3 regions of the Pseudomonas sp. TWI628 genome follow, and region 3 is predicted to be linked to each of the others. Evidence: riboswitches for the same ligand, from Rfam matches in the RefSeq annotation. Region 3 holds a riboswitch; each other region holds the start of a gene.
The links. A riboswitch is a leader RNA that binds a small molecule or an ion and turns the genes downstream of it on or off. The one in region 3 is predicted to bind cobalamin.

Region 1: another riboswitch for cobalamin. It lies ahead of cobO (cob(I)yrinic acid a,c-diamide adenosyltransferase); the one in region 3 lies ahead of ABE528_RS25495 (TonB-dependent receptor).
Region 2: another riboswitch for cobalamin. It lies ahead of ABE528_RS01930 (CbtB domain-containing protein); the one in region 3 lies ahead of ABE528_RS25495 (TonB-dependent receptor).

The regions. Positions count from the first base shown of each region.
Region 1 is NZ_JBDJMM010000017.1:63,232-66,499, reverse strand. Features, by position in the region: gene ABE528_RS15030 (cobyrinate a,c-diamide synthase) at 1-1,139, opposite strand, end outside; gene cobO (cob(I)yrinic acid a,c-diamide adenosyltransferase) at 1,136-1,747, opposite strand; cobalamin riboswitch at 1,866-2,087, opposite strand; gene ABE528_RS15020 (hypothetical protein) at 2,254-2,832, shown strand; gene ABE528_RS15015 (tartrate dehydrogenase) at 2,835-3,268, opposite strand, start outside.
Region 2 is NZ_JBDJMM010000002.1:83,986-87,253, forward strand. Features, by position in the region: gene cobM (precorrin-4 C(11)-methyltransferase) at 1-326, opposite strand, end outside; gene ABE528_RS01920 (cobalamin biosynthesis protein) at 357-749, opposite strand; gene ABE528_RS01925 (CbtA family protein) at 767-1,459, opposite strand; gene ABE528_RS01930 (CbtB domain-containing protein) at 1,467-1,652, opposite strand; cobalamin riboswitch at 1,749-1,973, opposite strand; gene ABE528_RS01935 (hypothetical protein) at 2,419-2,580, shown strand; gene ABE528_RS01940 (hypothetical protein) at 2,644-2,958, opposite strand; gene ABE528_RS01945 (hypothetical protein) at 3,207-3,268, shown strand, end outside.
Region 3 is NZ_JBDJMM010000043.1:10,208-13,475, reverse strand. Features, by position in the region: gene ABE528_RS25505 (carboxymuconolactone decarboxylase family protein) at 1-208, shown strand, start outside; gene ABE528_RS25500 (N-acetyltransferase) at 287-856, shown strand; cobalamin riboswitch at 891-1,097, shown strand; gene ABE528_RS25495 (TonB-dependent receptor) at 1,204-3,268, shown strand, end outside.

The DNA of each region.
Region 1 (3,268 bases), on a different contig from region 3:
AGCGAATGGTGGTAGGTGTGCCCGCGCAGGGTGCCTTCCGGCAGTTCCACGGCCTGCAGGGCCAGGGCCGCCAGGCGCTTTTGCATGCTCGCCTCGCCCGGCAGCAGGCCGAGCAGTTCGGCACGCTCGCCAGCGACATCGGTCAGCGCATCGAGCAGGTACAGCATGCCGCCGCACTCGGCCAGCAACGGCTTGCCCTGGGCGTGATGGGCACGGATCGCCTCGCACATCGGCGTATTGGCAGCCAGTGCCTGGTGATGCAGTTCCGGATAACCCCCTGGCAGATACAGGCTGTCCACTACCGGCAGGTCACGATCATGCAAAGGGGAGAAAAACGACAGATGCGCGCCCAGGTCGCGCAACAGATCAAGGTTCGCGCCGTAGGTGAAGGCGAACGCTTCGTCACGTGCCACGCCGATGCGCACACCGCTCAGCGACCCAGCACACGGCTGCGGTTCAGGCGCGGCAAACGCTACCGGCGGCGGCAAGGCGGCATCGCAGCTGGCGCCGAGGGCTTCGGCAGCGGCATCAAGGCGGGCATCCAGGTCGTTCAGTTCGCTGGCCTGGACCAGACCCAAGTGGCGACTGGGCAGCTCGATACCGCGCTCACGCGACAGGCCGCCATACCAGCGCAGGCCTTCGGTCAAGCTGCCTTCGAGCAGTTGCGCATGGCGCAGGCTGCCGACACGGTTGGCCAGTACGCCCGCGAACGGCAGGTCGGCTTGGTAGCGCGCCAGCCCGAGGGCCAGGGCGCCGAAGGTCTGGGCCATGGCGGTACCGTCGATCACCGCCAGCACCGGCACGCCGAAATGACGCGCCAGGTCAGCGCTGGACGGGGTGCCATCGAACAGGCCCATTACCCCTTCGATCAGGATCAGGTCGGCTTCTTCTGCGGCTTGCCACAGCAGGCGACGGCTTTCCTCGGCACCGATCATCCACAGGTCGAGCTGGTACACCGGCGCGCCGCTGGCCCGCTCCAGAATCATAGGGTCAAGGAAATCAGGGCCACACTTGAACACCCGCACCTTACGCCCAAGGTTGCGGTGCAGGCGGGCCAAGGCTGCGGTCACGGTGGTCTTGCCCTGGCCGGAGGCGGGGGCGGCGATCAGCACCGCCGGGCAGCTGCGCGTTTCACTCACAGTTCGACGCCCTTCTGTGCGCGGATACCGGCCTGGAAGGCGTGCTTGAGCATACCCATCTCGGTGACGGTGTCGGCCAGTTCGATCATCTCGGGCTTGGCTGCACGGCCGGTGACGATCACATGCTGCATCGGTGGCCGAGCCTGAATGTCGCTCAGCACCTGGTCGAGGTCGAGGTAGCCGTGCTTGAGGGCGATGTTCAGCTCGTCGAGCACCACGAACTGCACGCTCGGGTCTTGCAGCAACTGGCGTGAGACCGCCCAGGCGGCTTCGGCGGCGGCGATGTCGCGCTGGCGGTCCTGGGTCTCCCAGGTGAAGCCCTCGCCCATCACGTGATAGCGCACCTGCTCGGGGAAGCGCCGGAAGAACAGCTCTTCACCAGTGCTGTTGCGGCCCTTGATGAACTGCACCACGCCGCACTGCATGCCATGGCCCAAAGCGCGGGCCAGCATGCCGAAGGCCGAGCTGCTCTTGCCCTTGCCGTTGCCGGTGAGCACCAGCAGCAGGCCACACTCGTTGGGGGAATTGGCAATGCGCTCGTCGATGACCGCCTTCTTGCGCTGCATGCGCGCCAGGTGGCGTTCGTCGCGTTCGGTGGATTCGCTCATGAAGGGTTCTCCGCAGGCTGGCGCCACATGAAATGCGACGACAGGTAATAGGCGGGCAGACGGAGAACGCGCAGGAGCCATGGCCGCAGCCACGGTGCACCGCGCATCACCCTCCGTGATGCCGTTGGCAGTTCCAGGCCGGTCTCCGGGCTCGTGAGCGGGCAATCGGCCCTGGCCTGCGCGCCTTCCCGGGTATTCGTACCCAGTGGCCCTGCGCGGCCGCTACTCACCTACCGTTGCGGGGGCAGCGCCGGAATCGCGCCATGCTGGCGACCACCGGCTTCCCAGTTTCACCCTGCCCAGTCGGGGCTGGCAGGGCACCTGAAACACGCCGCGAAGGTTAGAGGGTTGCACTGGGAGCGTCAATCGAACGGGGCCTTTTACTTCGGCAGAACTGGCCAGGGTCAATGGCCGATCCGCCAGCTTGTGCCACACTGAGCGCAGTGATATCACATAGCCATCACTTTGCACTGAACGCGATCACAACGATAACAGGAGTGCGTAGCATGCAAGGCCAGATCATCAACAACCCGCACCTGGAGTTTCTGCAACCGGTACTGGAGCGCTGGGTAGACTGCATCGACCGCTTCAACCAGTTCAATGGTGATGCCGAGGCCCCCTACTGGCACGGCACCGCCGCCAACATCGGCATACTCGCCGCAGCCGCCTGGCAGGCCGAACTGGCAGCACTGCCGCAGTTTGCCAGCAAGAAGCAACGTGACGAGGGCGAGCAGGAGAGGCGCTGCGACCTGTCGATCTGCAGCGCCGACGAGGCGCTTTACCTGAGCGTGAGCCAGCGCTGGCCAAAAATCGCCCAGCTGGACATGGAAGCAGCCCTGCAGGAAACCGCCACCCTCGCCCGCCAAGTGGCCTACCCCAGCCAGCTGAAGGCCGGTGCACTGTTCGTCACACCCTGGAAGGCAGGCCAGCATGCCAGCCCGGAAGAACTGCAAGACTTGGTCGATGACCTGCAGAAGCACACAGCCTGTGCCATTGCCTGGTACTTCCCTTATGCCTATCGCAAGCTGCACAACGAGCTGGGCCAGTATTTCCCTGGGGTGGCACTGCTGCTGAAGCAGGCCTGAGTTTAACGGCGGATCAGCGCCAGCACCGCATCGGTCACCTCACGCGTGGTGGCCTTGCCGCCCAGGTCCGGCGTGTGCAGGCCGCTTTCGGTCACTGCTTCGATGGCCGCCATCAACTCACGCGCAGCGGCGGCCTCGCCCAGGTGCTCAAGCATCATTACCGCGGTCCAGAAAGTCGCGACCGGGTTGGCCACGCCCTTGCCGGTGATGTCGAAGGCCGAGCCGTGGATCGGTTCGAACATCGACGGGAATTCGCGGTTCGGGTTGAGGTTGGCAGTGGGCGCGATGCCCAGGCTGCCAGACAGCGCAGCGGCCAGGTCCGAGAGGATGTCGGCATGCAGGTTGGTCGCTACCACCACATCCAGCTGTTCGGGCTTGAGCACCATGGTGGTGGTCACGGCGTCCACCAGTTCACGGGTGGTGCGCACGTCCGGGT
Region 2 (3,268 bases), on a different contig from region 3:
ACGCCGGGAATGATCTGGTAATCGATGCCCAGTTCGCGCAGGTGGCGGATTTGCTCGCCGATGGCGCCATACAGGCTGGGGTCGCCACTGTGCACCCGGGCCACGTCCTGGCCGTTGGCATGTGCGGCGCGGATGGCGTCGATGATTTGTTCGAGGTGCAGTTCGGCACTGTTGATGACCGTCTCGGCCTGATGCCCTTCGAGCACTGCGGCGGGTACCAGCGAGCCGGCATAGATGATCACCGGGCACTGGCGGATCAGGCGTTGGCCCTTGACCGTGATCAGTTCCGGGTCGCCGGGGCCGGCGCCGATGAAGTAGACCGTCATGGCAAATCCTTGAAAAGATGAAAGAAGCGATTATCCGGCGCAGGCCAGTGCCAGGGTAGCGGGGCCACGCACCTGGCGGGCCACCCTGAGTGTGGCGCTGGCGTGACTGAGGCTGGCCAGGGCCAGTGCCGAGCTCTCGGCGACGCCCCAGCAGCCGCTGTGGGCGTAAGCGACGGCGGAGCGGTGGCTGAGCTGCGGCTCGAACGCCTGCAGTTGTTCGGCAGCGAAAACCACCAAAGGCAGGGCGTGACGTGCGGCGAGTTGTTGCAAGCCTGGCTCGTCGGCCTTGCCGGCGATACTGGCAAAGCCGCGAAGTGCCGTGGCATTCAGGTTGTGATGCTCCAGCACCTCTTGCAGCAAGGCTTCGAGGACGTCCACCGAGCAGCCCCGGCGGCAACCCAAGCCGGCATACAGCGCCGGCATTGGCTGCGCGATGGCCATCAGGCGTGGCTGGAGCGGCGATACAGCCAGGCGCTGAGCAGGCCCAAGGCCACCCAGAAGGCCGCGTTGGTCAGCCAGGAGGCGATCTTGAACTGAGCTTCCAGGGTTTGCGGAGCCAGGCTTTCGTGGACTTCCGGCTGCGGTGCACCGATCACGTGGGGCACCACCAGCAAGACCGCGCCCAGTGCCTTGAGCACGCCATGGCGTGCGAACACCAGCAGGGCCAGGCCCAGTGCGGTCGCGGCGGCGGTGCCGACCCACCAGCTCTGGCGCTGACCGAGGTCGGCGGCGGCGGTGCCTGGCAGTTCTGGTGGCAAGCCCAGGGTCGGGGCGAGGCAGAACACGGCGAAACCGGCCAGCCCCCACAGCGCGCCCGTGCTGGTACGGCCCGGCTCACGCAGGCTGTAGAGCGCAGCGAGGATCAGGGCGAAGCCGACGGCAACCACCAGATTGCCGCCGGTGGTCGACAGGATGCGCTGCCAGCCATCTTCTGGCGACCAGGCTTCTTCGCTGTGGGTGTGGCCAGCGCCGGCCTCTTCGCCGTGGATGTGGTGTTCGGCAGCCGGGGCGGCCGATTCGTAGGTTTCCGCTTCGAGGATCAGCGGTGCGACCCAGAAGCTTTGCAGCAGGGTCAGCAACAGCGCGGCGAGCAGGCCGCTGAACCCGGCTGTGCGGGCAATTCGCTTGATCATGGCAGCCTCAGTGGCAGGGGAAGGCAGCGCTGTGGCGGGTGTCGTGCGCGGCGTTGTGCACGGCTTCGATGTGCGAGAACCCGGCAAAGTAGACCAGGCACAGGCCGAGCAGGCTGGCGCCGACGGCGATGACCAGGCGTTGGCTGAGGGTGACGGGAGTGGCGATGCTGTGTTTGGCGCTGGTGACGGGCATGACGCGATCCTCTGCTTTTTTGTAAGGGCAACGGACAAGCGCGGCAATCCCGGGTGCAAGGCGCCCAAGGGAATGCGACAGCGCCCGCCCACCGCGGGGTGTTCATGAACGCCAGGCCGGTCTCCGGGCTTGCGAGGAGGAGCAGGGCTCCTTGAAAAGCATCACCTTCCCATGCCGGACTGCCTGGCACAGTGGTCTGGACGCTTCGCTCGCTTACCGTTGCGGGGGCAGCACCGGATTTGCCCGGCCCTGGCAAGGACCTGTGACGCACCGATTTCCCGTTTCACCCCCGATGGGGGCACCTGACGCAAGGCGTAAGGAGAGCACGCGGCGAGGGTGGCGTCAAATGCAGATGAAACAAGATCAGCGGCAGGCGAGCGGCCCGAACCTCGCTTTTTTGCGCAGTCCAACGTAAGCAAGGCCTCGCTTCACCTGGCCGGAGGTACGCACATGAAACGCAAGACCGCATGGGTTGTCGTGTTTTCAGGGTTGTTGTTGCTCAGTGGCTGCTGGCCTTACTGGCACGACGGGGGTCACCACCACCGGCATTACTACGATGAAGATCGTGGGGGGCACCAGGACTATCGTCGCTACTGACGCAAGGCAGCATTGACTTCATGCCTTCCGCTTGCGGCCAGGCCTGGGCCACGCAACAGTAAAGTTAGGTAAAAGCTCGCCCAGGCTGGCCGGTCTGGAATTTACACTGGCAGCGCTGCCCTGCCTGCCATAAGGCAGGGTACCGGTTTTTGCCTTTTGGAGCGTTGTAATGAAGTTGAAGCATGTATTGCGTGCCGCCGTGGTGGCTGCACTGGTATCCACGCTGGCAGGTTGCTGGATGTTCATGCCGCCAGGAGGCGGTGGGGGGCATGGTGGGGGGCATGGTGGCCCAGGCATGATGGGCGGCGGGCACGGTGGCGGCCCACGCTGAGAGTATTGATACAGACGGCTGTTCGCTCACCGGCCAAGGGCTGAGCGGATAGCCCGGTTGCCGTCATGATTCTTCGAGCAACCGCCCAGGGTTGAAGAAGAACGATGCAATCATCACGGCGCTGATCACACCCAACGCGTCCGCGACCAGTAGCAGGAACTCGCTGCCGTCCTCCAGCAGCGCCTGTTGGCTGATGGCGAAGCTCGCCCCATGGGGGAAAGCGGCGATGCCCAGCAAGGCCACCGCCAATGCGACTGACAGCAGCTTGCTGTACGTCCTGCCGAATGCCAGCGTATAGGCCCAGAACACAAAGATACTGAACACGGCGAGCCCCGCAGAAGTCACGAACTGGGCGAGTATGTCCAACCACCACACCATGGGCCTCTCCTGATCGATGTGCCGGGTCGATAGGCATGAGAATCATGGCTGATTGAAATCGTTCCGTTCGGCTAAAGAAATAGTGAGAAAGCGTGAGAGTTGCCCGTAATGGGCCTTTGCCCATATAGCAAACAAGCATATTGTGCTGCGCACTTTGCGCAGTACCATAGGCACACGAAAACCAAAAAAGGGCGTTCGGCTTGGCCACTCTTTCGTAAGTTCTCGATGGGGCAGCAGGAGCGTGTCGCGTGAAGAGTTCAAGATCGGTCACAGGCGCAATACTGTTAACCACTTTTGCCACGCTGTTCAT
Region 3 (3,268 bases):
CAAGACCCGCGAACTGATCTCCCTGGCCGTGGCCGTCACCACCCGCTGCGACGGCTGCATCGCCGTGCACTCGCAACAGGCCGTCAAGCACGGCGCTACCCGTGAGGAAATCGCCGAGGCGCTGGGTGTGGCCGTGGCGATGAATGCCGGGGCCGCGCTGGTCTACTCGGCCCGCGCCATGGATGCGGTGGGCAAGGCCAACGGCTGAAGGCCAACGGCGTCGCCGCCCTTGCGCGACGGCGCCGCGCCACCCAGACTTGGCGGCCTAGCCATTGCAGGAACCGCCATGATCCACATCCGCCCCATGACGCCCGACGACTTCGAGCGTTTCTGGCCGACCTTCCAGGCCATCGTCCAGGCCCGCGAAACCTACGCCTTCGACCCCGAACTGAACGTCGAGCAGGCCCGCCAGCTGTGGCTGCAACTGCCACTGCACACGCTGGTGGCCGAAGCGGATGGCGAGCTGCTCGGTTCCTACTACCTCAAGGCCAACGCCGCAGGCCCCGGCGCGCATGTCGGCAACTGCGGCTACATGGTCTGCGAAGCCGCCCGTGGCCGTGGCGTGGCCCGGCTGATGTGCGAGCACTCGCAGAAACTGGCGCGCCAGGAGGGCTTTCTGGCGTTGCAGTTCAATTCCGTGGTGGCGAGCAACACAGTGGCGGTGGCGCTGTGGACCAGGCTGGGCTTCGAGACCGTTGGCCGCCTGCCCAAGGCCTATCGCCATGCCCGCCTGGGTTTGGTCGACTGCCTGGTGATGTACAAGTGGCTGGCCGATGAGCCGGTGGTGGAGAAGCCAGCGCTGCTGATCGGCCGCAAGAACATCGAGGCACGGGTGTCGCGCCGCCGCGGGCGCTGACACACGCATTTGACGCGCTGGCCATTCGATGGTCAGATGCGCGCCAGTTTCAGGTGTCCTGCGCCGCCGTGCGCAGGGTGAAACGGGAAGCCGGTGCGTCGTGGTTCACGACAAGTCCGGCGCTGCCCCCGCAACGGTAAGCGAGCGATGCCTTCGACACACCACTGTGCGCCAGCATGGGAAGGTGAAGGCCTCACGACCCTCGCAAGCCCGGAGACCGGCCTGAAGCTTCACTTGGCAACCCGCGGTGGGCGGGCGCAGGCCGGTATCCGCGTGCGCCTGCGTACGGGGTGCGCCTTTGCGTGTTTTCCACCGGGATCCATTCATTCCTGCAGCAGTGGAACGACATGTCCCGATTCTTCAAGCTTCACCCCCTGGCGGCCTGCCTGGCCGTTACCCTGCCAGCCCTGGCCGAGCAACCGGTGCTGAACCTCCCCTCCACGGCCATCACCGATGCCCGTGAACCACGGCAGGTCGACCTGGCCACGCCGACCGAGGCCGGTTCACGGCTGAACCTCAGCGCCCTGGAAACCCCGGCCAGCACCAGCAGCATCACCGCCGAACAGATCGAGCAACGCAACAACCTTACCGTGCAGGACGCCGTGACCCGCTCCCCCGGCATCACCTTCATCGGCAACCCGGGCGATGGCGGCACCGGCCTGTCGGCGCGCGGCTTCACCGGCCATGGCTCGGTGATGACCCTGTTCGACGGTGCGCGCCTGTACACCGGGGCCGGCACCCAGACCTTCCCAGTCGACCCGTGGATGGTCGAGCAGATCAACGTGATCCGCGGCCCGGCTTCGGTGCTGTATGGCGAAGGTGCGACCGGCGCGGTGATCAACGTGATCCCGAAAAAACCCTTCGCTGGCAACATCCACAACCGCCTGCGCCTGGGCTACGGTTCCTGGGACCGCCAGCAACTGGGCCTGGACAGCGGCGGCAGCCTCAGCGAACGCCTGAGCTACCGCCTGACCCTGAACCAGCAGGCCGGCAATGGTTGGGTCGACCGCACCGACTCGCGCAGCCTGGCCCTCAGTGCCGCGCTGCGCTTCGATGCCAACGACGACCTGAGCTTCACCCTCGCCCACGAGCGTGGCGACGCCCAGCCGGCCAACTACTACGGCACGCCACTGATCGACGGCCATTACCGCAGCAGCCTGCGCAAGAAGAACTACAACGTTCAGAACGATGTGCAGCGCTACCACGACGAGTGGACCCGTTTCACCACCGACTGGGCGATCAACGACCAGCTCAGCGCCAGCAACCAGCTCTACTACATCAAGAGCCGCCGCCACTGGCGCAATGCCGAGAACTACAGCTGGGACGCCGACCGCGAGCAGCTGGAGCGCCAGAGCTACCTGCAGATCAGGCACAACCAGGAGCAGATCGGCGACCGCCAGACCTTCACCTTCGATCACAGCCTGTTCGGCCTGGCCAGCAAGACGCTGGTCGGTGTCGAGTACAACAAGGTGCGCTTCAACGTCGACAGCAACCGGCCGTACAACGACGTGGGCGGCGACTACATCGACCCGTGGCAGCCGACCCCGGGCTGGTTCCACAGCGACTCGCCAACCCGCCCGCAGACGCTGTCCACCACCCACACCTTCGCCCTGTTCGCCGAAAATCGCCTGCAGCTGACCGAGCGCCTGTCGCTGGTGACCGGCGTGCGCCGCGACCAGAACCACATCGACCGCGACAACCTGGTCGATGGCAGCCGCAGCGACCGCAGCCTGCACGGCGGCAACTGGCGGGCCGGGCTGGTGTTCGCAGTCACCGACAACCTGTCGCTGTATGGCCAGTACTCCACCAGCGAGGACGGGGTGGACAACCTGGTCAGCCTCAGCCCGACGCAGATGCACTACGACCTGACCGAGGCGAAGCAGACCGAACTGGGCCTCAAGCAGCGCTTCTGGGAAGGCCGTGGCGAATGGACGCTGGCGGCGTTCCATGTCGTCAAGCGCAAGCTGCTGGTGGACGACCCGGTCACCCACGAGGCGCAGCAGGCCGGGCAACAGACTTCCGATGGCTTGGAGGCATCGCTGGAACTGGCCTTGGGGCAGCAGTGGCAAGTGTCGGCCAATGCTTCACTGGTACGGGCCGAGTACGATGATTTCGACGAAGTGGTCGATGGTGTGGCCCAGGACCGTGCCGGCAACCACCCGGCCAATGTGCCGCGGCGCACGGCCAACCTGTGGTTGACCAAGGGCTTTGGCCAGCAGGTGGAAGCCGGGATTGGCGCGCGGTATGTGGATGAGCGTTATGCCGATTCGGCCAATCGCCAGCATGCGCCGGGGTACACCGTGGTCGATGCCAACATCGGCTGGCAGGTGCTGCCGGATGTGCGGCTGGGGTTGCAGGTTAACAACCTGTTCGACCGGGAATATGTGGCGTCGGTGTTCAGTGGCGAGCAGT